DNA from 3 places in the Arthrobacter sp. 10L424 genome. Region 1 is predicted to be linked to each of the others. Evidence: riboswitches for the same ligand, from Rfam matches in the RefSeq annotation. Region 1 holds a riboswitch; each other region holds the start of a gene.
What was found. Region 1 has a riboswitch for S-adenosylmethionine ahead of AC1DC5_RS16715 (ABC transporter substrate-binding protein). Riboswitches for the same ligand answer to the same signal wherever they lie in the genome.

Region 1 (9,567 bases):
TCCACAACCAGCGCGCGCTGTTCGTCGGCGACGAGCTGCTTGTGCGCTGCGGGGCTGGTGGCGGCGCGTTCCTTAGCGAAGAGTTCATTGAGCTGCTGGTCCGCATTCAACGTCTGCGTGTTGGTGACCGGGCCGAAGACCGGCCCCAGGCCGCCGTAGGCAAACTGCCGGGTTCCAAAGAATTCCACGTTGGGATCCTTCATGGCAGTCGCCAGGAAGGCGTTGTCCGCCGCGCGGTTGACCAGCTTCACGCCGATCTTGCGCCACTGCTGCTCGATCAGCTCGAAAGCGGGCTTGATGACCACGGAGTTATTCGACGACGTGACGGTGACCTCAAGCTTCTGGCCGTCCTTGGCGCGGATGCCGTCGGAGCCAACCGCCCAGCCGGCCTCCTCGAGCAGGCTCTGCGACTTCTCCGGGTTGTAGGCCAGGTCGGCGGAGAGATCAGTGAAGTCAGGCGCTTCACGGTTCAGGACGGAGCCGGCCAGTTCGTAGCTGTCGGAGAGCACCGTGTCCTTCAGCGTCGGCCGGTCGATGCCCAGCTGCAGTGCCTGGCGGACCTTCGCGTCCGCGAGTTTGCCGCTGCCGATCCGTACTGCGGCCATGTTTGCCGTCAGGTCAATGCCCTTGGCCGGCAGGACCTGGTTGCCGCTCCCGGCAAGGGCAGTTTCGTCGGCTGGCTGCAGGCCGCGGACCAGGTCAACCTGGCCGGTCTGAACGGCGCCCGCACGGTGCGCCACTTCCGGCAGGTACTTCACGACGACCTTGTCCAGATAGGCGGCACCCTGGTTGGCGGCACCCTCCGGCGCCCAGGCGTAGTCGGAACGCTTGGCCAGGACGATTTCCTCGTCGGCCTTCTCTGATTCGAAGGTGAAGGGACCGGAACCGGAGATTTTCGCGATGGCCGACTGGCCGGCGTTGTCCAGGGTGAGGGTCTTCGGCGAGACGAGTCCGGCGGTGACGGAGGACGTGGCGCGCAGGAAGCTGGCGTCGGGGGAGGACAGCGTGACCTCCACCTGGTCCTCGCCGATGACCCGGGAGGACTGGTAAGTGGAGAAATCAACGTTCGGCTGGATCTTCGCACTCTCGATGCCCTTCCCCAGTGCGTCGAAGTTGGCCTGGACCGCCTTGGCGTCCAGCGGTGTTCCATCGCTGAAGGTCACTCCCGGGCGGATCGTGAAGGTGAACTTGGTCTGATCCTCGCTCGCGGTGAACTTGCTCGCGATCCAGGGGACGAGCTCGCCCTTCTTGGCATCGAAATAGGTCAGCCGGTCCAAGACGCTGTTCAGGACGTTCGCCTTTTCGTAGAAGCGCGCCGCCTGGGTCTGGAAGTTGTTGATCGGGGTGACCTCGGCGAAGACGAAGGTTCCGCCCTGCACCGGGGTTCCGTCCTGAACCTGCGAGGCCGCGGTGCCGGCCGGGTTGGCGCCGCAGGCGCTCAGGGCCAGGGCCGCCGCCCCCATCAGGGTCAGCAAACGCAGGGGGCGGCGTCTGGCCTTCGTGTTGGTCGTTGCCGTGCGTGATTCATTGGTACCCATCGGGGATCCTCTCGGTCATGACCGAGGAACTCCAGAATCGCAGGCCCCACACACGCCGGCCGCCGCAGGGCGCAGGGTGGTGGAACCTGGGATCGTGGCAATATCCATCGGTCCTGGCATTAGCACCGTGCCCGAAGGTGGTTGCTACGGCGTCATCGAGCCAGGTCTCTCAGCCGATCTGGATGGTTAGTAATTCGTAAAGAAGGTCGTTTCTCATTGCCGCGACCGTTTCCAGTGGAGGCAACACCTACTTTCCTGCAGAATCTTCGATTTCCCAATAATTACGACACGTTTTGCAACAAATGATCACAAAGGCCCGGTTTCCGCGTCCGGGCGTCTCACGGCTGGCGTTACATCTTGGCGAGTTTCGCCCGCACCATCATGAAGATGCCGTAGCAGATCAGGCCCACGCCGACGGCGGCCAGCATGTACACGCCGAAGGGCTGGTCGCGGAGGGCTTTCAACCCGCCGTCGACCCCGGTTGACTCCTCGGGGTGCGCCTTCACGGTGGCGATAATGACGAGCAGCCCCACAAGGAGCAGGGCGATGCCTTTGGCTGCATAGCCCACGACTCCCAGGACCGTCACCGCAGTCCGCGCCCGTTGCGAGGCAGGGAGGCGGAGGTGTTCGGCGAACGACTGGCGGAAGCCCCGGATGGCGTACACGATCCCGGTGATCGCCACGGCTGCGCCGATGGCGAGCAGGAGGGCGTAGCCGCCGGGGGCTTTCAGCACGGACGCAGTGAGGTCGCTCGTGGAGCTGCTTTGGTCAGAACCGGCGCCGTTGGCGAACGAGAACAAGGTGATGGCGAGCCCGGCATAGACGACGGCCTGCAGAGCGGCTTTGAGCTTCTTTGCCAGCTTCTTCTTGGCCGGCAGGTGCTCGAAGTCGAAAATGGCGTCACTGGTCTGCCAGATGGCGAGGGCCACGCACGCCGCGAACGACGTCCACAGCAACAGCGGGCCGGCCGGCTGGCTGGCGAGCTGCTGAACGGCTCCGCTGACATCGGCTTTGCCTTCCCCGCCCATGGCGAGCCGGATCGCGACCACGCCGATGAGGAGGTGCAGGATGCCGCTCACAGCGAAACCGGCACGGGCCACGACCTCCAGCGCACGGGAGTTGGTGATCTCTTCCGCCGTGTCCGCGGCGGTTTTCATTTCTTTTTTGATGGCGGATTCCTCAACTGTCTCGGTGGTTCTGCCGGGCCTTTGGCCGGCCCGGTTCATGCATCTCCCGCAATCGTGCCACGCCGGGCCGCCCGGGAACAGCACCCGGGAATCCGGGCCGGGGAAGGCGGCAGCAGAGGGGTCGGACCCGGCCGGCGGGCCGGCTCGACCCGAACTACCGGCGCCGGTAGCTGAGGTCGAAGATCAGCCGGCCCGCCTCGTGCGCCTTGTTCTCGAAACTCGTCAGAATCCGGCCGTCGAACCGCGGCGCCCAGCCGCCGGTCTCGTCGGTGCCCTCGTTCGGGCCGGTGTGTTCGGTGCTCACCGGGGCGCGGCCCTCCTTGACGGGGGCGCCGCCCACAAGGGATTCGACGCCGGATTCCCACACCTTGGTGAGGGGGCTCTCCGGGCCGCTGCGCTCGCCGTCGTGCAGGTTCTCGAAATCGGGGGATCCGGCCAGGACCTCCCGCACGTGCACGGCGTAGTTGGACCAGTCCGTCGCGATGCGCCAGAGGCCGCCGGGCTTGAGGGCCCGCGAGGCCAGTTCGGCGAAGGCCGGCTGGATGAGGCGGCGCTTGTGGTGCCGGGACTTGTGCCACGGGTCCGGGAAGAACACCCACAGCTCCGTCACGGAACCGGCCGGCAGCATGGTGGCGAGCACCTCGGGGGCGTTCGCCTCCACGACGCGGACGTTGCTCAGGCCGCGGCTGTTGATCTTGATGAGGGTGTTGGCCAGCCCCGGGGTGTAGACCTCAACGGCGAGGAAGTCCGTGTCCGGGTTCTCCTCGGCGGCGTGGCAGACGGCGTCGCCGAGCCCGGAACCGATCTCCACGATCAGCGGCGCCTTGCGGCCGAACTCGGCTTCGGCGTCGAAGACGTAGTCCGGGTGCACGGACGTGTTGGCGATGTGGCGGGGGACCTCGACGGCCCACCGGTCGGAATGCTCCTCCCACGCAGCCTGCCGGCGGCCCTGCAGCCTGGTGCCGCGCCGGACGAAGCTGACCGGGCGGCCGCCGTAGGTGCCGAAGGAGGCCTGGCTGCCGGGGGTCACCGGGCGCGGTGGCTGCGGCGTTTCGGGGGATTCTGGGGTTTCACTCATCCCTTCCAGAATAGTGGAGTTCCGCCGTCGGGCCGTTGGGACCGTGGCACGCGTTCCTGTCCGGGGTCCGTGGCAGACTGTCCGCATGACCGACGCAATACGCGAATACTGGGATGGTCAGGCGGCGGACTTCGACCGGGAGGCCGATCATGGCCTGCTGGATCCGGGCGTCCGCCGGGCCTGGGCCGGGCTGATCCTGCCGCTCATCCCCGTGCCCGCCAGCGAAGTGGCCGATTTGGGTTGCGGGACCGGCAGCCTGTCCATCCTGATGGCGGAGGCGGGCCACCGCGTCCGGGGCCTGGACCTGTCCGCACGGATGGTGGAGGCAGCGCGGGTAAAGGCAGCCGAGGCGGCCAAGGCTGCCGAAGCCGCGGGCGCCCGGGCCCCGGCAGCTGTTGAGTTCCTGCGGGGTGACGCCTCGGAACCGCCGTACCCGCCGGCGGGCTGCGACGTCGTCCTGGCCCGTCACGTGCTGTGGGCGCTGCCGGATCCGGACGCCGCGCTTGGCCGTTGGACGCGGCTCCTGCGCGGACCCGGAACCATGATCCTGGTGGAAGGGCTGTGGGGCACGGGGGCCGGCATTTCCTCGGCGGAGTGCCGGGAACTGGTTCTCAGGCACCGCCGCCACGCCGACGTCGTCCCGCTGACAGACCCGGCGCTGTGGGGGAAGGAGATCGGCGACGAACGCTACCTGATCCTGAGCCGGACCTGACAGGACCGTCGGCGGGGTGCTGTTGACGGGCGCCGCAGGCGGGCGCTGCTGCCAACGCCAGCGGCGACGAGCCTGCCAGAATGGGTCCGTGACTGCACCGAAGAGCTCCCAGGACTCCACCGTCGGCGGCCTCGAGATCGAGGACGGCCGGGGCATGCTGGTGGACGCCGAGATCGACGACGTCCCCGCAGCGGAACCCACCCGGGCCGCCGGCCGCCGTGCGCTGGCTTACCTGGGCGTGTGCCTTGTCCTGATCGGGCTGAACCTCCGCACGGTGTTCTCGAGTTTCTCTGCAGTTCTTCCGGAGGTGACAGCCGACGCCGGGCTGCCGGGCTGGGCGGTGGTGGTCCTCACCACCGTGCCGGTGACGCTGCTGGGCGTCTTCGCCCCTCTGGCTCCTGTCCTGGCGCGCCGTTTCGGGGCCGAGCGCGTGCTGCTGGGCGCCATGGCCGCACTCACCGCAGGGCTGCTGCTGCGGCCCCTGGACGTGGGCGATGCAGGCCACCTCCCCGCACTGCTGGCCGGGACGGCGACCTGCGGCGCCGCGATCTCGCTCTGCAACGTGCTGCTGCCCGGCCTGGTGAAGCGCGACTTCCCGCACCGTCTCGGCCTGATGGGCGGCCTGTACACCACGGCGATCTGCGCCTCAGCGGCCCTCGGCGCCGGATTCACCTACCCCGTTTTCAGTGCGACAGGGGAGTGGACCGCGGCGCTGCAGTTCTGGGCGCTGCCCGCCGGCGTTGTTCTTCTGCTGTTCCTGCCGGTGGCCATCCGGCAGCGCCACGGCCGCCAGCGGTTGTCGCACGGCGGCGTGAACGTGTGGCGCTCGGGGATTGCCTGGCAGGTGACCATCTTTATGGTGCTGCAGGCGATGATGTCCTTCAGCGTCTTCGCCTGGCTGGCCCCGATCCTGCGCGAACGCGGCGTCGACGGCGGCACAGCCGGGCTGATCGTCTCCGTCTCGATCGTGCTGCAGATGCTGGGGTCCCTGTTTGCCCCGGCGCTGGCCACCCGGTTCCGGGACCAGCGCGGTATCAACACCGTGGTGGCGCTGATGACCGGTGGCGGCTTCGCACTGAGTATTTTCGGGCCGCTGGAGCTGATCTGGCTGTGGACCGGGCTGCTGGGCCTGGGCCAGGGCAGCCTGACCGCCGTCGCGCTGACCATGATCATGGTCCGCACCCGGGACGGGCACACCGCCGCGCACCTGTCCGGCATGATGCAGGGCGTGGGCTACGGGGTGGGCTCCACCGGCACGCTGATGGTCGGCCAGCTGCACCAGGCCACGGGATCCTTCGCGGCGGCCGGGGTGCTGTTCCTCGTCGTCGGATTGCTGGCCGCGGTGTTCGGCTACCGCGCCGGGCGGAACCGCTTCGTCGGCGGTTGAGCCCGTCTCCGGCTGAATCTGGCGGCAGCTGGGCTCAGCGGCGCAGGGCCTTCAGATACTGCTCGACGAGGTAGTCCGCGATGGCCAGGCACGACGTTGCGGCTGGCGACGGCGCGTTCCTCAGCAGCGTCACGGGCCCCACCTGGTCCACCGCGAAATCGTCCAGCAGCGACCCGTCGCGGCCCCAGGCCTGGGCCCGGACGCCCGCGGCTGTCTTCGCCGTCAGGTCCGCCATGGTGAGCTCGGGGATGAAGCGCCGGGCCTTGCGGTAGTAGGCCGGTTTGAAGAGCGACGCGCTGATCTCGTCGATGCCCATCCGCCAGTGCTTTTTCGCCAGCGGGCCGGCTCCGGGCCACCGCAGCGAATCCCAAGTGTCCTTCACCGAGACGGTCCGCCAGCCGTAGCCCTCGCGGGCGAGCGCCGGGACGGCGTTGGGACCCACATGCACGTCGTCGTACACACCGCGGGTAAAGTGCACGCCGAGGAACGGGAACCGGGGGTCCGGCACCGGGTAGATCATCCCCTGCACCAGGTGGTCCCGCTCCGGGCTGAGTGACCAGTATTCGCCCCGGAACGGGAGGATTTTCGGCGAGGGGTCGGCGCCCACCAGGCGGGCCACGACGTCGGACTGCAGGCCGGCGCAGGCAATCACCCGGTCGAAGACGTGCTCGGACCCGGCGGTTACTACTCGCACGGTGCCGCCTTCAACTGCCATCGCAACCACCTCCTGCCCGAGCAGGATGGTGCCGCCGGCGGTGCGGACGTCCTGGGCCATCGCTTCCGTAATCGCCGCGAAATCGACGACGGCGGTGTGCGGCGAATGGACCGCCGCCACCCCTGCGACGTGCGGTTCGATCTCGCGCAGCCGCGCGGCGCCGTCGATCCGGGCCAGGCCGGGCACGCCGTTCGCCCGGGACCGCCGTTCGATTTCGGCCAAGGCAGGCAGCTCGGACTCGTCGACGGCGACCACCAGCTTGCCGACTTCCCGGTAGGGAAGGTTCTTCTGCAGGCAGAAGTCCCGCAGGGCCGCACGTCCGGCAACGCACAGCTGGGCTTTCAGCGAGCCCTCGGCGTAGTAGAGGCCGGCGTGGACGACGCCCGAGTTGTGGCCGGTCTGGTGGGCGGCCAGCCGGTGCTCCTTCTCGAAGACCGTGACGTCTCCCGTCCCGGCCTGGGCAAGGGCGCGGGCCAGTGCGATGCCAACAATCCCGCCACCGATGATTCCGATTCGTTCAGTCACGTCATTGCGTCCTTGTCGCCGTGGTCTTCCCGCGAGTATAGAACCCCGCCATTGCTCAGGGGCTGCGTCCCGGCCGCCGGCTGTGGCATGCTTCCCCTTAAGCCAACATCCCGGTTCCGCCAGGAAACTCCGCCCGGCAACGGGCCCTGACCTCAACGTCAGCTGAGGTTCCGCGGATCCGTCCACGACTACCGATCAGGCCACGCCCTTGCCCCGCACCACCCCCGCCCCGACCCTGGAATCAGCCGGCATCTTCCACCGCGAGTACCTGCTGGTGACCCTGGGTGCCTGTGCCCTCGTGTTCCTGGCTGCCTTCGAGTCGCTGGCGGTGACCACGATCATGCCGCTGGTCAGCCGTGAACTGGATGGGGCCGCCTTCTACGCCCTGGCGTTCGCCGGTCCGCTCGCCACCGGCGTCATCGGCATGGTGGCCGCCGGAAACTGGTCGGACCGGCGCGGCCCGGTGGGGCCGCTGTACGCGTCCGTGGCCATGTTTGTGCTGGGCCTGCTGATCGCGGGAACAGCGTCGACCATGCCCGCCCTCGTGGCGGGCCGCTTGGTCCAGGGCCTGGGCGGCGGCGCCATGACCGTGGCGCTGTATGTGGTGATCGCCCGGGTCTATCCGCCCGTGCTGCACCCGAAGATCTTCGCCGCGTTTTCCGCGGCCTGGGTGATTCCCTCGCTGGTGGGACCCTTCGCCGCCGGCATTGTGGCGCAGGTGCTCAGCTGGCATTGGGTCTTCCTCGGCGTGGTGGGCCTGGTGGTGCCGGCCCTGCTGATGATCGTTCCCGCCCTGCGCGGGCTGCGCGGAACGCCCGACGCCGGAGCCCGGGAGGGCGCCGCACCGAAGGACATGTCCCCCCGCAAGTCCACTGGCTCCGGCAGGCTGGCCTGGGCTGCCCTCGCGGCGCTCGCCGTGCTTGGCCTGAACCTCTCCTCGAGGCTTCCGGTGGCGGGCGGAGTAGTGGCCGTGGCCGCCGTCGTCGTGGCCCTCATTGCCGTCCGCCCGCTGGTGCCGCGGGGAACCCTGACGGCCCGCAGGGGCCTCCCCAGCGTCATTCTTACGCGCGGCCTGGCCTCGGCGGCGTTCTTCGGCGCCGAGGTCTACCTGCCGTACCTGCTGGTGGAGCGGTACTCCTTCTCGCCCACCTTCGCCGGACTGGCGCTCACGGGCGGAGCCGTCTCGTGGGCCGCCGGCTCCGCGGTGCAGGGCAGACTCGGGTCCCGCCTGGACCACCGCCGCGCGGTTCGGACCGGGGCTGCCATGGTCCTCGGCGCCGTGGTCCTGGTGCTCGTGACCACGCTCCTGGGCTGGCCGGCCGCCGTCGCGATTGCCGCGTGGGTGGTCGCGGGTGGCGGCATGGGCGTGATGTACGCGCGGCTGAGCGTCATGACCCTGGCCCTGTCCACTAGGGATAACGAGGGCTTCAACAGCTCCGCGATGTCCATTTCCGATTCGCTTGGCGGGGCGCTGTCGCTCGCCACGACGGGAATCATTTTTGCGGCGTTCCCGACGGCGGTGGCGTCCTTCGGCGGGGTGTTCGCCCTGACAGCGTTGATCGGCGTCGCCGCCGTCGTGGTTGCCCCGCGGGTCTCCGGGCGGCGGTAAGGCCGGCGCCGCCCGGCCGCGGTGCCCGAGTTTTCCGCGCCTGAGGCGCTGGAGTTAAACCGAGGGAGCCCCGGCCGGTGGATCCGGCCGGAGCTCCCTGCCCGGGTGCCCTTCGGGGCGCCGGGTGGCGGGTTATTGCCTAGCCCGCTGCGGGGACGGACCCGGCGTCGCGGATGGCTTTCCATTCCGCAATCCGGGCCTGCTGCAGCGGCGTCTGGCGGTTGAAGTACCAGGCCCCGCCCAGCATCAGGAACCAGAGCGGCGCCACCAGCAGGGCGAGCCGGGTGTCGTCGGCCTGGCCCAGCGCCACCAGCATGAAGCCGAAGAACGCGAGCACCACGTACGGCATAAAGCCCGAGCCCGGCATCTTGAACTTGGAGGCCGCATGCAGCTCGGGACGGCGGCGGCGGAACACGATGTAGCTGATGAGAATCATGGACCAGACGAACATGGTGAGCACGGAGGCCACCGAGGTGACCACGGTGAAGGCGCCGATCACGGAGTCGCCCGAGTAGAGCAGGACCAGGCCGGCCAGCAGGAAGATGCAGGAGAACAGCAGGGCGTTCTGCGGAACCTTGCGGATGCTCAGCTTTCCGAAGGCCTTCGGGGCGTTGCCGTCCTGGGCCAGGCCGTAGACCATGCGCGAGGTGGAGTAGATGCCGGAGTTGGCGCTGGAGGCCGCGGAGGTGAGCACCACCAGGTTGATGACCACCGCGGCGATGCCGAGGCCGGCCAGGGTGAACATGCCGATGAAGGGGCTGCTGGCGGCATCGATGGTGCGCCACGGGTTGACCGCCATGATGACCACCAGGGCGC
Region 2 (9,567 bases), on a different contig from region 1:
CTGCCGGCATGTGACCTGTCCACCCGCCAGCCGCTGGCGCCGGGCCGGGAACTGCTCGACGCCGGCGTGCAGCTTGCCCTGGCCTCCAACTGCAACCCGGGTACCTCCTACACCAGCTCGATGGCCTTCTGCGTCACCACCGCCGTGCTCCAGATGCGCCTGAGCGTCCACGAGGCGGTGCGCGCCGCGACCTACGGCGGCGCGCTGGCGCTCGGCCGGGAGTCAGGGAACGACGCCGACGGGGAACGCGCCGTCGGCTCGATCGCCGTCGGACACCGCGCGGACCTGCACCTGCTCAACGCGCCCTCGGCCACGCACCTGGCCTACCGGCCCGGCATTCCGCTGACCCACGCCGTCTGGCGCGCGGGGGTCCGCGCCCGCTGACCCACCCAACTGACTCGCAGCAGGGGCTGTTTTGGACGCTCAAAACAGCCCCTGCTGCGAGTCAGTTTCGTTAGTTAGAAATACATCGGCGGGGCGTCGAGCACCGTTTCGTCGACGCGGCGCTCCACCCACTGGCTGAAGGGTTTGTCCAGCTCATACTTGCCCAGCTCGGTCCGCAGGAGGCTCCGGACCTCGGCATTGTCCGGGTTGTTGAGGGACTCGAAGTACTCCACGGACCAGTGGAACCAGCGCATGCAGAACAGCCGCATGGTGAGCCCGTGGGTGACGAACAGCGCGTTGGGGGCGTAGTCCGGCCTGGACCAGTGGCGGTACAGGGTTTCCATAAATGAGGAGACCCGGTCGTAGACGTCCGAGCCGGATTCGCCCTCCCGGAAGCGGTAGAAGAAGTGGCCGTAGGCGTTGCGGAGCTCCTTCTGGTCCTCGATCTCGCCGGCGATCTGGAAATTCGCCCAGTCCTGCTCCCGCAGCCGCGGCTCCTCGATGACCCGCTCGATCAGCGGACCGAGGTTGAGGGCCTCCAGGGTCTGGTAGGCCCGAAGGTAAGGGGAGACATACACGCAGGCCTGCTGGCCGTCCAGCAGCCGCCGGACCTGTTCACCGGCTGCCCGGGCCTGTTCCACACCGAGTTCGGTCAGCGGAATCCGGTAATCGGGCACCCGGTTGTAGATGGAAGTGTCGGCGTTGGCGGCGGACTGGCCATGCCGGATCAGAATGATTTTCCCGGGCGCACTCATAAACCCCAAGCATAGGGCCCGGCAGCGTCGCGGCCCCGATTCAGGCAACTACCGGCAACTGCAGGCAAGATGTAACCATGTTGGTTCCCTCCCGCCGCCGGCTGCGGCTTGAAATGTGGATTGTCCTGGGCTTGTCCCTGGGACAGTCGGCCGTGTATTCGGTGGTGCAGCTGCTGGACAAGATGACCAGGGCGCCGCTCGCCGAGGGGACCTCCACGCTGAACCGCTCGCAAAGCAGCCGCGAGTACTTCGACCTCACCTACCAGCTGCTGGACATCATCTTCGCCCTGGTCCCCGTGGTCCTCGTGATCTATTTCCTGACGGAAAACCGGCCGTCCGGCCACGGCATCACGGCCTTCCAGAGACTGGGCCTCAACTTCAACCGGCCCGGCAGGGACCTGCTGCAGGGCTTCGGCCTGGCGGCGCTGATCGGCATCCCGTCGCTGGGCCTCTACGCCGCCGGCCGCGCGCTCGGCATCACGACGGCGATCATTCCCAGCGCGCTGGACGCCTACTGGTGGACGGTGCCGGTGCTGGTCCTCTCCGCGATCCGGCACGGGATCGTGGAGGAAGTGATCGTGGTGGGCTACCTGCTGGACCGGCTCGGGAAGCTCGGCTGGTCCGTGCCTGCGGCCATCTTCGCCAGCGCCATGCTGCGGGGCAGCTACCACCTGTACCAGGGGTTCGGCCCGTTCATCGGCAATGCCATCATGGGCGTCATCTTCGCCGTGGTCTACACCAAAACCCGCCGGCTGATGCCGCTCGTGATCGCCCACGCCGTCCTGGACATCGTGGCATTCGTCGGCTTCAGCCTCTTTGGCAAGGCCATCGGCCTGGGCTGAGTGCGCACCAACACAAAGCAACGCGGAGTCACTTCGAGCCCATCCGGAGGCACTGGACGGGCGCGAAGTGACCCCGCGTCGCCTTTCAGAGCCGGCCGGGCCGCCGGTGCGCCGTTTCTGTATTGGCGTTAAAGTATTTCGGCCGTCATCGGTGGGTGACGTCATTGGCACCCGCTGATGGCGGCCGAAGTGTGGGGCGGTGAAACGTCAGATCGTGACGGCTCCGGAGGCCGTCTCGAACGTGACGGACAGGATGCCGGGGGTTCCGCGGGGAGCGATCCAGTTCACGGCCACGTCTTCCAGCGGCTTTTCCACCGGAACACCCAGCCATTCGGTGACGCGCTCGGCGGAGCCGGCAATCGTGAGGGCGGACATCTTGACCTGGCTCTCGTAGGCCTTCGACGGGTGGAGTTCCGGGTCGCCTTCCCACCTGAGCATGTACGGGACCTGGGGATCGGCGATGAGCCCGAGGATGCCGATCTGCTTCCAGACCAGTTCGCGGCCGTCCGGGAACTTGCGGTTGCCGTTGACGGCGGCGCGGCCGAGCCGCTCCTCGAACGGGGCCAGGTCGTCAACCTCGACGCACCAGCCCATCCAGCCGCCGCCTGCTTCGGAGCGGGCACGGACGGCCTGGCCGAAGGGGGCCTTGTCGGAGGCCGGGTGGTTCAGGACCTCCACGACCTCCAGGTACTTGTGTCCCGCGAGCGGGATGATCATGTTGCGGGTCCCGAATCGGGGGTGTACTCCGCCCTTCACGGCTTCGACGCCGAGGGCAGACGCAATTCGTTCGGTGGTGGCAGCGAGGCCATCTTGTTCACAGGCGTAAGAGACGTGATCCATGCGCATGACCTCATCTTGGCACTTTGTGATGCGGCTCTCAGCTTAGGCTCGCCTAACCGAGATGGGATGTCATTTTCGGGGTGCCCCCGAAGTGCTCTTTTCCGCGTCATTGCGCGGAACCAGGGGGCCCGGCCGGGCCAGCCGGCCGCCCGGCTTCATCTTCGTCACAAAGCTATCCAGAGCCCGGAACCCGTTCCTAGACTGGGGTCAGGTCATGAGTGCCAGCGCACAGCCCCGGCTTGCTGGCCGGCAACCCTCGTATCGCGGTGGGGTGCCCCGGGTGAAGACCTGGCCGTCCGGCGCCCGCCGGAAGGCAAGCGCGGCGCCAGAGTTGACCCGGGCCAAGGAGCTCCGGGCAGTCTGTGCCCAGTCCCCAAAGGAGTCTCCGATGTCCAACGCCTGGTCCTTCGAAACCCGCCAGATCCACGCCGGCCAGGAGCCGGACAGCGCCACCGGTGCCCGGTCGCTTCCGATCTACCAGACGACGTCGTTCGTCTTCCCCAGCGCTGAAAGCGCCGCCAACCGGTTCGCCCTCGCCGAACTGGCTCCCATCTACACCCGGATCGGCAACCCCACCCAGGACGCCGTGGAACAGCGCGTGGCCAGCCTGGAAGGCGGGCTCGCGGCGCTCTTGCTGAGCTCCGGGCAGGCCGCGGAGACTTTCGCGATCCTGAACATCGCCGAGGCCGGAGACCATGTGGTGGCCAGCCCCAGCCTCTACGGCGGCACCTACAACCTCCTGGCGCACACCCTGAAGAAGTTCGGTATCTTCGTAACGTTTGTGGAGGACCCGGACAACCTGGCCCAGTGGCGCGACGCCGTGCAGCCCAACACCAAGCTGTTCTTCGGCGAAGTGGTCTCCAACCCGCGCCAGGACGTCCTGGACATCGAGGGCATCTCGCAGGTGGCCCATGAGGCCGGGGTGCCGCTGATCGTGGACAACACCCTTTCCACGCCGTACCTCATCCGGCCGATCGAATGGGGCGCGGACATCGTGGTCCACTCCGCCACCAAGTACCTCGGCGGCCACGGCGCCGCGATCGCCGGCGTGATCGTGGACTCCGGCAACTTCGACTTCGGCGCGGATCCGGAGCGGTACCCGGGATTCAACACCCCTGACCCCACCTACAACGGCCTGGTCTACGCCCGGGACCTCGGCAAGGACGGCGCCCTCGGCGCCAACCTCTCCTACATCCTCAAGGCACGCGTCCAGCTGCTGCGCGACCTCGGCTCGGCGGTATCCCCGTTCAACGCCTTCCTCATCGCCCAGGGCATCGAGACCCTGAGCCTGCGCGTGGAGCGGCACGTCGCCAACGCCACCGCTGTCGCCGAATGGCTCGAGGCCAGGGACGACGTCGAATCGGTCGCCTATGCCGGGCTGCCGTCGAGCCCCTGGTACGAGCGCGGCCGCAAGTACGGGCCCAGGGGGACCGGCGCCGTCGTGGCCTTCAACATCGCCGGGGGAGCGGAGGCCGGCAAGCGGTTCGTCGACGCCCTGGAGCTGCACTCGCACGTCGCGAACATCGGTGACGTGCGCTCGCTGGTCATCCACCCGGCGTCGACCACGCACAGCCAGCTCTCCCCGGAGCAGCAGGCCGTTGCCGGCGTCAACCCCGGTCTGGTGCGCCTGTCCGTGGGCCTGGAGCACATCGACGACATCCTCGCGGACCTCGAAGCCGGCTTCCGGGCGGCCAAGGACGCCTAAGCGAGGTCAACGCCGAGTTTCCCCACCTTTGCGGGCATGAGGCCGGGAGTCGCCGACACTCCGGGGCGACCCGCCGCCCACGGCCTTCAAAAGTGGGGAAACTGCGGTGCTGACGCATGTGGCTGTCACACGGGCGTCACAATCTTCGCCACAACGCCGCCGCATTTCGTAAGCTCAGTGCAGGTCATGAGTGCCAGCGACAGCCCCGGCTTGCTGGCCGGCAACCCTCCTTTCGCGGCGGGGTGCCCCGGGTGAAGACCTGGCCTGCCGGTCAGCTGACGGTGGGCAAGCGCGAAGTTAGGTCCTCACATGACGATTGCCGTCACCCGCCAGGGTGCACCCGTAAACACGACCGCCCACGTCCAGGCCCCGGTTCCGGGTGATGCAGCCCTGGATGGAACGGTCCGGTACCTCCGGATTGGCGACCTGGACCTCGAATCCGGCGCCCGGCTGCCGGATGTCACCCTTGGCTATGAGACCTGGGGAACCCTCAATCCGGACGGCTCCAATGCGGTGCTGATCGAACACGCCCTGACGGGGGACACCCACGTCACGCGGGGTGCCGGCGAGGAACCGGGGTGGTGGGAGCAGCTTGCCGGACCCGGCGCCCCCGTGGACACGGACAAGTACTTCGTCGTCTCTATCAACATCCTTGGCGGCTGCTACGGCTCGACGGGACCCTCGACGCCGGCGCCGGACGGCCGGCCCTGGGGGTCCCGCTTCCCGCTGGTCACCCTGCGGGACACGACGGCGGCCGAAGCCAGGCTGGCGGACGCCCTGGGCATCCGCAGCTGGTACGCCGTGCTGGGCGGTTCACTGGGCGGGGCGCGGGCACTCGAGTGGGCCGTCAGCTACCCGGACCGGGTCCGGCGCTGCGGCGTGTTTTCGGTGGGCGCCAGCAGCACCGCCGAACAGATTGCCTTCGCCCAGGCCCAGACCCTGGCCATCAGGCAGGACCCCAACTTCAACGGCGGGGACTACTACGGCGGTCAGCAGCCGGAAGCAGGCCTGGCACTGGCCCGGCGGATCGCCCACATCACCTACCGCTCGGCCGCGGAGCTGGATGGACGGTTCGGCCGGAATGCCCAGGAACAAGAGGCCCCGCTGGAAGCAGGCTCGCTGGCCGGCCGCGGCCGCTACCAGGTGGAGAGCTACCTCGACCACCAGGGCAACAAGCTGGTCCGCCGCTTCGATGCGAACAGCTACATCGCCATCACCGAAGCGCTCATGAGCCATGACATCAGCCGCGGCCGCGGCGCCCTCACGGAGGCCCTGGCCCCGGCCACGGCGGAATTCCTGGTGGCAGCCGTCGACTCGGACCGGCTGTACTTCCCGGCCCAGTCCCGGGCGCTCGCCGCCGCCCTGCCGGGGGACGTGGCCGTCCACACCATCGAGGCGCCGATCGGACACGACGGTTTCCTGACCGAGATCGGCCAGCTCAGCACCCAGCTTCGGCAGAACTTCTTCGGCTAGGCGTACTTCGGCACTCTGCCGGACGGGCCGCGCCGGTCCGGCAGAACGACGTCGGGCCCGGACTGGCGCCGGAGGAAGGACCGGCAACCGCCCTGGGAATTTGCCTCGGCCGCCGGGAACTCCGCCGGCGAGCTCCGCACCCGCTGGCAGGACGCCGCTGTGCGCTCGCGCACCCTCGTGGGCGAGGCCCTCGCCGACGGCGGGACGGACTCGCTGGCACGCCGTGCATGGCCCGACGGCGGGGCGCCCAGCCTGCGGTGGATCCTTTGCCACATGATCGAGGAGTACGCCCGGCACAACGGCCACGCCGATTTGCTGCGCGAATCCGTGGACGGAAGCACCGGAGAATGAGGCCAGTTGTGCATTTTTGCAGATGCGCTCTGCACTAATGGCCGTTGAGGACCGGGGCTTGAGCGTCCATACTCGTTGAGAATGATGCCCGTGTCACAAATCACAGGTATCCATTGCCCAGAGGTCCATAGGGTGTCGACGGAGACGCCAAAGGAGTCGAAATGAGTACGCAAAACGCTGCCGCCAGGCGGCCGGAAGAGGAAGACGTCAAATCGTCCGGCCTCAAGAAAGTTGTAACGGCCTCCATGGCCGGCACCGTAGTCGAATGGTATGAGTTCTTCCTCTACGCCTCCGCGGCGACCCTCGTCTTCGGCAAGATCTTCTTCCCGAACTCCGGCACGGAACTTGACGGCATCATCGCCGCCTTCCTGACCTACGCCGTCGGCTTCGTTGCCCGCCCCATCGGCGGCATCGTCTTCGGCCACTTCGGCGACAAGTTCGGCCGCAAGCAGCTGCTCCAGCTCAGCATCATCCTGGTGGGCGTCTCCACCTTCCTGATGGGCTGCCTGCCCACCTTCCAGCAGATCGGCTACTGGGCTCCGGCACTCCTCGTCTTCCTGCGCTTCGCCCAGGGCTTCGCTGTTGGCGGTGAATGGGGCGGTGCAGTCCTGCTCGTTGCCGAGCACAGCCCCAGCAAGTCCCGCGGCTTCTGGTCCTCCTGGCCGCAGTCCGCCGTTCCGCTGGGCAACCTGCTCGCCACCGGTGTGCTGTTCGCGCTGTCCGCCACGCTGTCTTCCGCTGACTTCCTCAGCTGGGGCTGGCGCGTGGCCTTCTGGCTCTCCGCCGTGATCGTGCTGGTCGGCTACTACATCCGGACCAAGGTCACTGACGCCCCCATCTTCCTGGAGGCCCAGAAGGAAGTCGCGGAAGAGAAGAAGGGCTACGGCGTCGGCGAAGTGTTCCGCCGCTACCCCCGCGGCGTTTTCACCGCCATGGGCCTGCGCTTCGCGGAGAACATCCTCTACTACCTCGTGGTCACGTTCTCCATCACCTACCTGAAGGTCATCGTCCAGACGGACACCTCCCGGATCCTGCTCCTGCTGCTCGTGGCGCACGCAATCCACTTCGCCGTGATCCCCATGGTCGGCAAGCTCTCCGACAGCCTCGGCCGCAAGAAGGTCTACATGGCGGGCGCCATTCTGGGCGGCACCTGGGGCTTCTTCGCCTTCCCGATGATGGACACCAAGAACGACCTCATCATCCTCGCGGCGATCACCATCGGCCTGCTGTTCCACTCGCTCATGTACGCCGGCCAGCCGGCCATCATGGCCGAAATGTTCCCGACCCGGATGCGCTACTCCGGCGTTTCGCTGGGCTACCAGGTCACCTCGATCGTGGCCGGCTCAATGGCGCCGATCATCGCCGTCGCCCTGCTCAGCCAGTTCAAGTCCTCGACGCCGGTGGCCATCTACCTGCTCGGCGCCTGCGTGGTCACGATGGTGGCCGTGTTCTTCCTCAAGGAAACCCGCGGTATCTCCCTGCACGACGTCGACGCCGCGGATGCCCAGGGCACCGCGGACCTGCTCGCCGCTGCCAAGAAGTAGGCAAGCAGAACCGACAGCAACAACGAAGCAACGGCAACAGCCCGGGCCCCGCACTGCGGGACCCGGGCTGTTGCCGTCTGCGCCGCCGATTCAACAGGCCGCTCCTGCGGCAGCGATCCACCACTGCGCTAGGCTCCGGTTATGCCACTCCTCAACAGTTCGCTCCACGCTGCGAACCAGCGGGTGACCCACAACTGGTCCATGGCCGTGCCTGCGGAGCGCGTCTGGTGGGGGCTCACCAGCCCTGAGGCTTTGCCGCACTGGCTGGGGAAACTGATCTCGGGGAGGTTCCTCGTCGGCAACGCCATCACGATTAAGCATGCCAAAGGCTATGTCTGCACCAGCCGTATTCAAGAGTGTGAAGCGGCGCAGATTCTTGGCATGACGTGGGAGTTCCCAGACGAACCTCTCTCGCAAGTGAGGATTGTGCTCACTTCAGGCGGCAGGTCGACACGCTTGGCGTTGCAGCACGACGGGCTCGGAAACCACGCCGCGGACTACCTGCCCGGCTGGCACACACACCTTCTTTACCTTGAAGCGCTGCTCCTGGGTCAACCGCTCTCGCTGGCCGACTTCTGGTCCACCTACAACGGAATCGCCGACTCCTGAATCTGCCGGATCGGGGCCCCGCACCGCGTCAGCTGGCCGGCTCAGCCCGCCAACACGTCCTGGCGCGCGGAAATCTCGGTCCGGATCGCCTCCAGCACGGCCTGCACCGGCGCCGAACGCAGGGACTCGGCCCGTGCCACCGCCCAGATGGGGAGCTGCCGCTGGAAGTCGTCCGGCAGCACGGGTAGGAACGTGGGGTCGCCCACCACCAGGAAGTTGGGCAGCAGGCCGATCCCGGCACCCCGCCGGACGGCTTCCAGCTGGGCGAAGATGCTGGTGGCCTGGAAGCTGGACCGCGGGACGGGCAGCTGGGTGGAACGGTGGCCCAGTTCTGCGACCTGCAGTGCCGACTCCACGTACGAGACAAAGCCGTGCTGCCGGACGTCGTCGAGCGTCACCGGCAGACCGTGCTCTCCGGCGTACTGCGGGCTCGCATAGAGCCGGAGGAAGTAGTTGGACAGGAAGATGGTCTGCGCATTGCTGACGTCCAGGTTGCCCACCACCACCTCGAGGTCCACTCCGGACCGGTTCTGGCTGACCTTTCGGGTGGCGCTGAGCATTTCGACGTTGAGCAGCGGGTGCGCCCCCTGCAGCCGCACCAGGGCGGGCGCCACGAAGCCGGCGCCGAAGCCGTCCGGGGTGCTGATCCGGACCAGGCCAGAGAGGACGTCTTCGGACTGCGCGATCCGGTTGGTGAGCGCCCCGAGCGTTTCCTCGATCGCCTCCGCAGCGGCCACCGCCTCATTGCCGAGGTCTGTCAGTTCCCAGCCGTGCGGGCTCCGCTCCAGCGTGCGCCCGCCGAGCTGCTTGTCCAGGGCCAGGATCCGGCGGGAGATGGTGGTGTGGGTGGTACCGAGCGTTTCCGCCACCGCATTGAACCTGCCCAGCCGGGCAACGGTCAGCAGGATCAGCAGATCGTCGGGACTCGGAAGCCGCCTTAAGTCCACCAGAACTCCTTCGGATCAAGGTATGTGCATCCATGCACATACCGTCTGTAGTTTTTCCCCTTGATTGCACTGTAACAGGGTGTGATGCTGGACACGGAACTTCCGGTGAACGGCCGG
Region 3 (9,567 bases), on a different contig from region 1:
ATCTCGCACGGCGTTGTCCAGGGCAACTCCCTGACAACGATCTACTACCACAACGTCAGCGTTACGGTATCGCCCGGGCAGCAGGTCAGCCAGGGACAGCTGATCGCCTACTCGGGAACCACGGGCAACTCGACCGGCTGCCACTCGCACTTCGAGACCTGGCTCAACAGCCGGGCCGTTGACCCGATGGGCCTGCTCTGATCCGCCCGGAGCGGAAGCGCTCCGGCCGGACCGCGGCCCTGCCGTAAACTGGAGGAAGCCCTCCGTCCCGGTCCTGCACCGATCCGGTATAGGGCCTCCCCTCGATCCAAGGAGTTCTACCGTGCCGAAAGAAAGTGGCCGTAAGGTAGTGGCCACCAACCGCAAGGCCCGGCACGACTACCTCATCCTCGACACCTACGAGGCCGGCATTGCCCTCATGGGGACGGAAGTGAAGTCCCTCCGCGAGGGACACGCCTCCATGGTGGACGGCTTCTGCACGTTCTACAACGACGAGCTGTGGATGGAGGGCATCCATATCCCCGAATACCACCAGGGGAGCTGGACCAACCACGCCGCACGCCGCCGTCGGAAGCTGCTGCTGCACCGCGATGAACTCACCAAGATCTCGCACAAAATCCGCGAATCGGGCTTCACCATCGTCCCGCTGCAGCTGTACTTCGTCGACGGCCGGGCGAAAGTGGAGATCGGCGTCGCCCGCGGCAAGAAGGAATACGACAAGCGACAGACGCTGCGCGAGCAGCAGGACAAGCGCGAGGCCCTGCGCGTCATGCGCGAGCGGAACCGGCGCTGACGAACCGCCGGACCGGCCAGGGAATGAATCCGGTGGGCCTTGCGTTATGATTGGTAGTCCGGGATGGACTCGTAAGTGTCCAGTCCGGGTTGAAAAAAGATAGTTGATAAAAAAATACGGGGATGATCGGTTTCGACGATGTTAGTCGCGACAGGTGAAGCGGGCCGAGGATGCAGAATTATCTCGTAAACGCTGTCTGCAAACCAATAAGTGCCGAATCAAAACGCACTGACTTCGCTCTCGCTGCCTAAGCAGTAAGACAGTCCGTCAGCCCGAGGTTGCTATTGCCCCGGATCCTGGCGTCATTTAGATAGCCACTGCTGTTTACCTCCGTCATCGGGGTGAACGGGACTCTTAGATGACTGGGCCCGGATCGGCCAGCTGTTTGCAGCATGGCCGGGGCCGAGAAAATCCGACGCAAACTGCGCCCGGAGAAGCCCTGACAACACGACATCGGACGGGGGTTCAATTCCCCCCATCTCCACCATCGGAGCCCCGGAAACGGTGCTCCACCCCGTAGAGTCCCACACAAAAGGCCGGAAGCTTCAGCTTCCGGCCTTTTGCTTTGCCCGGTTGTTGGCAGAAGCGGCCCGGCTGGCGGGCGGCGCTCATCCGAGTGCGTTCAGCGCTTCTTGATGTGGGCAACGGGGTCCGAGTGCGTCTCTGCGACGTTCTTGGACTTCTTCTCGGCCCGTTTTTCCTTGATGGTCTTCACGGGTTTCTTGACCGCGCTCCGGTGCGGCGTTTTGTCAGGCATGTGGGCGCTCCCTAACAGCAGGGGGCCGGGATGGCCCCGTGGTACTAAGTTACGCCTCAGGTACCGCGACGTCCACGATGCCGACGAACCTGCTGCCCACACCCTCATACTCGCTGCGGACCAGCCCGGCGCCGACGCCGGGAACCTCGTACGGGGCGTGGTGCGCACAGCACACATAAGTGAAGTCCGGCCACCACTTCTTCGGCCGGGCAGCCTCGGAGAATCCGCAGACCGCACACGTCAGCTGGACCCAGACCGGGCGTTTGCCGGTCCGGTTGGCCTTGGACTGCACCAGCCACGCCGGCGGGTTGTCCAGGAGTTCGCCGAGCTCGGCGTCGCTGAGCCGGGGCGGGATACTGTGACGGTGGGCCATCTCCAGCGGAATGTCGAGGATCTGGGCTGCTTCACGTCGGGTAACCATCCTTCAAAGATACGGGATGGGAGGGACCTCGAACTGCCCGCGAAAGGCCTGCGTTACGCCCGTCACAGGCCGGTGACGGCCAGCCCGAGCGCTGCCGCGGCCAGGCCGGCGATCAGGTTGGCGGCAATGTTGGCGGCGGCCGCGCGGTACCGCGTCTCGCTCACCAGCCGCACCGTGGCGGTGGTCCAGGAACTGAAGGTGGTCAGGCCGCCCGCGAGCCCGGTCGCGAGACCGGCCTGCCACTCTGCCCCCAGCCCCAGCCGGACCGTCAGCCCCACGGCCGCGCCGATGATGAAGGAGCCGGCGACGTTGACCGCGAGGGTCGCCCACGGCCAGTGCGGATGGCGCCCCGGGTGGTGCGCGAACCAGGAGTCGACGGCGAAGCGCAGCAGGGCGCCCGCGACGCCGAAGACCCCCACCAGGGCGGCGGTGATCATGATGCCTTGCCGGTGAGGTCGGCCAGGGCCTTGCCGGTCTTCCATCCGGCGGCTGCTGCGCCGAGTCCCAGGACGAGGGAGAGCCCGAGGTAGGCCAGCCAGCTGGCATGGAAGCCGCCACGGTACAGCTGGTCAAGGGAGAACACCACCGCCGAAAAGGTCGTGAACGAACCCAGCAGCCCGGGGCCGAGGCCGGCCCGCAGCCAAAAGGCGGTCTTTGGCCGTGCGATCCAGACGGTGGTGAGGGACGCGAGGACAAAACTTCCGACGACGTTGATCACCAGGGTGGTCCACGGGACGCTCCCCGCCGCCTCCGGGAACAGCAGCCCGGCCCCGTAGCGCAGTTCCGTTCCGATCAGGCCGCCGACGGCGACGGCGGCCCAGGCGCGCCAGCCCGGCAGTCCAGCCCGCATTCAGCGCCGTTCGAGGCGGCAGCCGGGATGGGTCGTCTCGCTGTGGACCCAGAGCGCGGAGGCTACTTCCTCGGCCAGGTCGAATTCGCGCCGGGTCCCGCCGGAGCCGATGCGTACCACCAGGGCACCGCCGAAGGGCTTCCTGCCCAGCACCTCGACGTCGGCGTCCAGCGCGATCTTCTCGGCGGAAAGGTAGCGCAGCAGCTCGGGGTTGTCGTCGCTGATGCGGGTGATCAGGCCGGTGTGGCCGTCGTCGAGCTCGCTCATCCGGTGGGCCGCAGGCATCTCCACGGAGCCGTCAGCGGCCGGGATCGGATCGCCGTGCGGATCCCGCACCGGGTTTCCGAGCTTCGCAGCCATCCGTTCGATGAAGGTGTCGGAGACGGCATGTTCCAGGAGTTCGGCTTCATCGTGGACCTCGTCCCAGCGGTAGCCGAGCTCCCGCACGAGGAACGTCTCGATGAGGCGGTGCCGCCGGACCATGGACAGCGCCAGCCGGACGCCGTCGGCCGTCAGCGTGATGGCGCTGTAGGGCTGGTGGTCCACCAGGCCCTGGTCCTTGAGTTTGCGGACCATCTCGGAGACCGAAGAGTTGGCGACGCCGAGGCGCTGGGCCAGCTGGGTGGAGGTGATGGGCTTGTCCTGCCACTCCGTAAAGGAGTAGATGACCTTGACGTAGTCCTCGATCGAGGAGGATGGCAGGCTGGTCTTCACACCGTCCAGCCTACCGTCAGGCGGCGCCGGAGAAGGTCAGCCACAGCAGGACGAGGTTGAGTGCGACCACCAGGACCACGGCGGTGATGGCGGCAACGCGGAGTGCCATTCCGTCCGCGAAGCGGCCCATCAGCGCCTTGTTGCTGGTCAGGACGACCAGCGGGACCAGGACGAAGGGAATGCCGAAGCTCAGGACGACCTGGCTGAGGACCAGGCCCCAGGTGGGATCGAAGCCGATGCTCAGCAGCACTACGGCAGGAATGAGGGTGACGACCCGACGCGTCATCATCGGGATCCGGATCTTGAGCAGGCCCTGCATGATGGAGCCGCCGGCGTAGCAGCCCACGGAGGTTGACGCCAGCCCGGAGGCGAGCAGGCCGACGGCGAAGATGACGCCGACGATCGGACCCAGGTTGGCGGTGATCGCGGCGTGGGCGCCCTCGATGGTGTCCGTTCCCTCCTCGCCGCCCAGGGTCGATGCGGCGAGGAGCAGCATCCCGATGTTCACGATCCCGGCAATGGCGAGGGCCGCCACGACGTCCCAGCGGGTGGCTTTGACCAGGCGCGTCATGGCTGGCGCGGGCACGTGGAGGTGCGGGTTCGGGCGGTGCCGGTCCCGGGAAAGGGCCGAATGGACGTAGATGGCGTGGGGCATCACCGTGGCGCCGAGCATGCTGGCGGCCAGCAGCACGGTGTCCGGACCCTGGAAGCCCGGGATCAGGCCGGCTGCGACGCCCGCCGGGTCCGGCGGGCTGATGAAGAGGCCGGCCAGGAACCCGATGGTGATGATGCCCAGCAGGAAGATGATGATGAACTCGAAGGGCCGCTGCCGGTTCCGGGCCTGGACTGCCAGCAGGAGCATGGAGACGCCGCCGACGATCACGGCGCCGAGGGGCAGGGGAAGCCCGAAGAGCAGGTAGAGCGCGATCGCCCCGCCGACCACTTCGGCCAGGTCGGTGGCAGCGGCCACGATCTCGGCCTGGACCCAGAACGCGCGGCGCCAGACCGGCTTGAGCCGCTCACCGAGGATCTCGGGCAGGCTCTTCCCGGTGACGATTCCGAGCTTGGCGGACTGGTACTGGACCAGCACGGCCATGATGTTGGCGGCCACCAGAACCCAGACCAGGAGGTAGCCGTACTGGGCGCCGGCTGTGAGGTTCGCCGCCACGTTGCCGGGATCCACGTAGGCGATCGAGGCGACGAACGCAGGGCCCAAAAGGCCGATCATGGCGCGGCGGCCGCCCTTTTTCCGCCGGGCGGGTACCTGTGGCGCCGGCGCTTCGTGTCCTGTTACTTCCAGCACGGCGGGCTCCCCTGGGTAGGTGCGTCACGACAACGCGGCCGGTGGCGGCGCGCTGTTGCCCGCCCCATAATTTGTAGCTGCCTATAAACAATTATTAGGCATACCGAAACCATAGGCCAGCGTGCAGATTCGGTGCAACGCCGGCGCGTGAAACCGTGGGCCCGCCGGGTCAGGCCCGGACGGCCCGCCAGCTCTGTGTCAGGTAGGGGAGGGGGAGTATTTCGCCAGGGCCGTGGCCCAGATGTTCGTGCAGGTACCACTCGAGATTGCCCAGGACCTTGGCGCGGACCGCTTCGCTGGCTGCAAGGTAGTAGCTGCGGGACTTGGTCAGCTCCATGATGTCGGCGGTGCGCACGGGATCTTCCCAGCGGGTGAGGTGGCTCTCCAGCCCCCCGAATTCAGGGCCCAGCGGCGGCCTGAAGTGGGGTTTGTGGACGTCGCCGGCATGCATGATCCGCGAGAGCCGGTGCACCCAGGGAACGGACGTGTCCAGCTGGTTCCAGACGAGCCCCAGGACACCATGGGGGCGGAGGATCCTGGCGATCTCCGTGCTGGCCAGCACGGGATCGCACCAGTGCCAGGCCTGGGCGACCGTGACGACGTCGAAAGCCCCGGAGGGCAGACCCGTGTGCTCGGCGGTACCCTCGACGGCGGTGACGCCCGGAAGCGTCCTGCGCAGCTGCTCCAACATGTCGGCCGACGGGTCAACAGCCACCGTGTGCAGCCCGCGCCCGGCCAGCAGCGCCGTGAACTTCCCGGTGCCGGCGCCCAGGTCCGCGGCGTCCTTCGCCCCGGCGGGAATCAGCCAGTCGGCCGAGTCGTCGGGGTAGCCCGGGCGCACGCGTTCGTAGTGCTCCCCGCCGTCCTGGAAGCTCTGCCCGAGCTCCTGGCGCCGTTCCCCGTGCAGTTTGGGGCCACCGCGTGCCACGTGCGATCTCCTTCGGCAGGTCCGGATGGGTACCTTTCGAATTTACCGCACGCGGCAGGGGCTGCGATGCCAGGTTGGTTCCCCGCCCGGTCAGTCCTGGGTGCAGGGGGCCGCGCCGGCAGTGCCGGGCGTGTTGGGTGCCCAGTGCGGGTAGCTGCGGGTGTCGTTGGCCGGAACCCACCTTCCCGCGTCCACCACGTAGTCCCAGCCGAGGCCGGTCTGGCGCAGCTCCTGGATACCGGCGAGCAGACGCTGGGCGTCCTCCAGCCGGGACCCGACTCCGAAGCTGGCCCGCAGCGAGCCGGAGGGCAGCCCGAGCCGACGGAGCAGGGGGTGCGCGCAGAACCGGCCGTCGCGCAGCCCGATGCCGTGTTCGGCCGAGAGATACGCCGCCACCAGGCCCGCGTCGTAGCCTTCAACGGAGAAATTGACGACGCCGATCGTGCCGGTGCCGGCCCCGTTCCCCGGTTCGTGGCCTGCCGGCACGTCGTAGGACGCACTGTCCGCGAAGATCTGGTGAACGGTCACGCCGTCGATCCGGGCGAGGCCCTCGACGAGGAACGACCGGATGGCGTTTTCGTGCGCGTGCCACTGTTCCACGTCCAGGCCGGCGATGACCTGGGTGGCCCGGGCCAGGGTGGCGGCGCCGAGGACATTGGGAGAGCCGCCTTCATGCCGGGCGGGGCCGGTGGTCCAGCTGACCGTGTCAATCCGGGCGTCCTGCACGGCTCCGCCGCCGGCCAGGTGCGGCGTGCCGGCGTCGAGCCAGTCGGGACGGCCCACCAGCACGCCCGCGCCGAAGGGCGCGTAGAGCTTGTGCCCGGAGAACGCTAGGTAGTCGACGCCGTCCGCGGCGATGTCGATCCGCCGGTGCGGGGCCAGCTGGGCGGCGTCGACGACGATCCGGGCGCCGTATTCGTGGGCCAGGGCGGCCAGTGCCCGGATCGGCAGGATCTCTCCGGTGACGTTGGAGGCGCCGGTGACGGCGAGCAGGCTGACGCCGCCGTGGGCGAGTTCCCCGCGGAGCAGTTCCAGCGTGGCGGCGAGGGTGGGCGCGGCGATGACGCTGCGGTGCGGCACCCGCTGCCAGGGCAGAAGGTTGGCATGGTGTTCGATGTCGAGGTAGAGAACCTCGCCGGTGTGCACGCCGTCGACGACGGGCAGGCAGCCGGCCAGCAGGTTCAGGGAGTCGGTGGTGTTCCGGGTGAAGATCACGGCGTCGTCCGGGCGGCCGCCCACGAAATCGCGGACGATGGTGCGGGAGTTCTCGTAGACCGAGGTGCTGATCTGGGAGGCATAGCCGGCGCCGCGGTGGACGCTGGCGTAGAACGGCAGGATTTCGTTGAGGTAGGCCGAGACCACCGACAGTGCGGGCGCCGAGGCACCGTAGTCCAGATTGGCGTAGCGGACGTGGCCGCCCCGGATCAGCGGCGCCTGGATCTCGGCGCCCGTCACCGCGGCCAGCGGACGGCGGGCGATGGCGAACCGCGCATCGGGATGCGCTTGGCCGGCGACGGCATGGAGTTCGGGGGTGGCGGGAATGGTGGCAGTCGTCATGGGACCTCGCTTGAAAAGGACCCCACGTACCGGGGATCCGCGCTTGCCGGGTCCGTTCCGGACCGGCCAGGTCGTCACCCGGGGCACCCCGCCGCGAATGGAGGGTTGCCGGCCAGCAAACCGGGGTTTAGCGCTGGCACTCGTGACCTGTTTCGAGCCTAGGACATTCCCCGCCCGCGCGAAAAGGTGCTGGCTGATTGTGAAGCTGTTTGTTACGCGGGCGCTAGCACACTCGCTAGCACGCTGCGCTGGCTGCGGCGATGCCGGTCCGGGGCCTCGTCAGGAGCTGCAAAGTTGAACAGGTTCCCGGGCATCCGGCGCCCGGGCGGGCGGTGCCGCCGCAGACCGGATTTGCCGTCGCTGCGACCGCTTCGGCGGGCTCTTCGGCGGGTTCCCGGACTGGCCGGGCGGCGTCCCGGCTCGGGGCGGTCCGCTGGCTGCCGGTGGAGATGCTGAGGCCGAACAGGGCATCGAGGGCAGCGGCGTAGTCGTCCTGGCGCCCAAGCGCGGCGAGCTCCCGGCCGCGGACCGTCGGGGTATGGAGCAGGCGCCGGATCAGATGCCGGAGGGCGAGGTTCACGTCGTCAGCCGAGGCAGACCGGCCATGCTGTTTGCTGACGCGTTCCATTTCGCTGTGGAGGACCTGATGGAGGTGCTCGCGCAGGGCGACGACGGCGGTGTCCACGGCGCGCCCGGCTTCCTCTTCCTCGAAGTGGCGTGCCGCCTGCTGGACCAGGGCGCGGGCGCGGCGCAGCGCCGCGGCGTCCGCCGGGGGAGCAGCGCGGTGCACCGATTCCAGCGTGATGAGTTCGACGCCTGGCAGCCCGCCCACGCGGGGGTCGAAATCGTGGCTGGGAGCGAGGTCGATGATGGTGAGCGGACGGGCCGCACCCTCACGCCACCAGGTGAGGGCGGCAGCGTCGAGCCGGGCCCCCGAGCCGCTGCAGCCAATGAGGAGGTCCGCCCCCGCAACGGCTGCCGGCAGCTGGCCGGCGGAGAGGGCGGTGCCGCCCCTGGCCGCCACGAAGGTCTTCGCGCGGCCGGAGTGGGAGAAGACCGAAATGTCGGTACATTTCCGGTTCCGGAGCAGCTCCGCGACGCACGCGGCGTAGGCGCCGGTCCCGAAGAGAACGGCCGACGCGCCGGCGATTCCGGCCTGTTTGGTGCCGTCCCGCGGGCCTCCGGCGGCGGCAAGGTCCAGGGCAACGGAAGCGATGGATCTGCTCGCGCTGCTGAGTGCGGTCTGTGCCCCCACGTCCTTCGCGGTGCGGGATGCGGCCTGGAACAGCCTGCCCAGCCGTCCGCTGGTGGTTCCGGCGGCCTGCGCGTCCGAGAGTGCGCGCCGGACCTGGCCGGCGACTTCGCGTTCACCCACGACGACGGAATCCAGCCCCGCTGCAACGGCGAAAAGGTGTTCCGCGGCCGCAGTTCCCCGTAGTTCCTCGAAGAGGCCCGAAAGGCGGATCGTGGGCAGCCCGGAACCGAGATGGACCGACTCGAGGACGTCCGTGCGGGCGGCTGCCAGGCCCGCCTCGGACGGGACTTCGCAGTAGATTTCGAATCGGTTGCAGGTGGACAGGACCACGGAAGCGGCGACGGGCGAGCCGCCGGCGAGAAGCTGCGGCGCGAGCCCGGTGGCGGCTGCGTGCAGTGCGGCGGCCGATTCGGGCCCCAGGTCCCGGTACTTCGCCATGAGCACCAGTAGTACGGGGCCGATCCCGGCGGTGCCGCCAGTCCGGGCATGAGCTGTGTCAGACAAGGCTGCTCTCCTCCCAAAAAGATGCCCTACCTTGAGGCCGGCTGAGGCCGGCCGTCTTGGACAGCGTCGTACAGGGAGGTTGCGGAATCCTTGGGGCGGGTCCGCGGGTTGCTAGAGCAGGTCGTCCAGGCCGGGGTTGAGGCGCTTGAGGACCTCGGAGTGGAGGATCGAGTTGGTGGCGAGGGCGTTGCCGCCGAAGGGGCCGTCTTCGCCTTCCAGGGAGGTGAAGCGCCCGCCTGCCTCGGTGACGATGGGTACCAGGGCGGCCATGTCGTAGAGGTTCAGCTCGGGCTCGCAGGCGATGTCGACGGCGCCTTCGGCCACGAGGCAGTAGGACCAGAAGTCCCCGTAGGCGCGGGTGCGCCAGACTTCCTCGGTGAGGCCGAGGAACTCGTCGAGGTTGCCGCGCTGCTTCCAGCCGCCCAGGCTGGAGTAGGACAGGGAGGCGTCCGAGAGTTCCGAGACGTTGGAGACCTTCAGCCGGG

Region 2: it holds a riboswitch for S-adenosylmethionine, as region 1 does, so the genes downstream of both, AC1DC5_RS09845 (bifunctional o-acetylhomoserine/o-acetylserine sulfhydrylase) here and AC1DC5_RS16715 (ABC transporter substrate-binding protein) in region 1, are expected to answer to the same signal.
Region 3: it holds a riboswitch for S-adenosylmethionine, as region 1 does, so the genes downstream of both, AC1DC5_RS13975 (aminotransferase class V-fold PLP-dependent enzyme) here and AC1DC5_RS16715 (ABC transporter substrate-binding protein) in region 1, are expected to answer to the same signal.

Annotation. Positions count from the first base shown of each region.
Region 1 is NZ_JBFTJH010000011.1:53,510-63,076, reverse strand. It holds gene AC1DC5_RS16715 (ABC transporter substrate-binding protein) at 1-1,538, opposite strand, end outside; SAM riboswitch class I at 1,640-1,727, opposite strand; gene AC1DC5_RS16710 (DUF1206 domain-containing protein) at 1,889-2,695, opposite strand; gene trmB (tRNA (guanosine(46)-N7)-methyltransferase TrmB) at 2,880-3,803, opposite strand; gene AC1DC5_RS16700 (class I SAM-dependent methyltransferase) at 3,889-4,515, shown strand; gene AC1DC5_RS16695 (MFS transporter) at 4,670-5,902, shown strand; gene lhgO (L-2-hydroxyglutarate oxidase) at 5,937-7,142, opposite strand; gene AC1DC5_RS16685 (MFS transporter) at 7,351-8,751, shown strand; gene AC1DC5_RS16680 (amino acid permease) at 8,891-9,567, opposite strand, start outside.
Region 2 is NZ_JBFTJH010000004.1:23,381-32,947, forward strand. It holds gene hutI (imidazolonepropionase) at 1-384, shown strand, start outside; gene AC1DC5_RS09830 (histidine phosphatase family protein) at 459-1,139, opposite strand; gene AC1DC5_RS09835 (CPBP family intramembrane glutamic endopeptidase) at 1,217-1,981, shown strand; gene AC1DC5_RS09840 (VOC family protein) at 2,189-2,827, opposite strand; SAM riboswitch class IV at 3,032-3,147, shown strand; gene AC1DC5_RS09845 (bifunctional o-acetylhomoserine/o-acetylserine sulfhydrylase) at 3,153-4,526, shown strand; SAM riboswitch class IV at 4,709-4,824, shown strand; gene metX (homoserine O-acetyltransferase MetX) at 4,836-5,999, shown strand; gene AC1DC5_RS09855 (mycothiol transferase) at 6,015-6,350, shown strand; gene AC1DC5_RS09860 (MFS transporter) at 6,512-7,894, shown strand; gene AC1DC5_RS09865 (SRPBCC domain-containing protein) at 8,036-8,503, shown strand; gene AC1DC5_RS09870 (LysR family transcriptional regulator) at 8,545-9,450, opposite strand.
Region 3 is NZ_JBFTJH010000008.1:10,703-20,269, forward strand. It holds gene AC1DC5_RS13925 (peptidoglycan DD-metalloendopeptidase family protein) at 1-201, shown strand, start outside; gene smpB (SsrA-binding protein SmpB) at 323-793, shown strand; RNA gene ssrA (transfer-messenger RNA) at 912-1,280, shown strand; gene AC1DC5_RS13940 (hypothetical protein) at 1,416-1,550, opposite strand; gene AC1DC5_RS13945 (hypothetical protein) at 1,600-1,971, opposite strand; gene AC1DC5_RS13950 (fluoride efflux transporter FluC) at 2,034-2,408, opposite strand; gene AC1DC5_RS13955 (fluoride efflux transporter FluC) at 2,405-2,821, opposite strand; gene AC1DC5_RS13960 (metal-dependent transcriptional regulator) at 2,822-3,535, opposite strand; gene AC1DC5_RS13965 (Nramp family divalent metal transporter) at 3,552-4,838, opposite strand; gene AC1DC5_RS13970 (class I SAM-dependent methyltransferase) at 5,008-5,766, opposite strand; gene AC1DC5_RS13975 (aminotransferase class V-fold PLP-dependent enzyme) at 5,857-7,323, opposite strand; SAM riboswitch class IV at 7,358-7,471, opposite strand; gene AC1DC5_RS13980 (glutamyl-tRNA reductase) at 7,559-9,016, opposite strand; gene hisN (histidinol-phosphatase) at 9,194-9,567, opposite strand, start outside.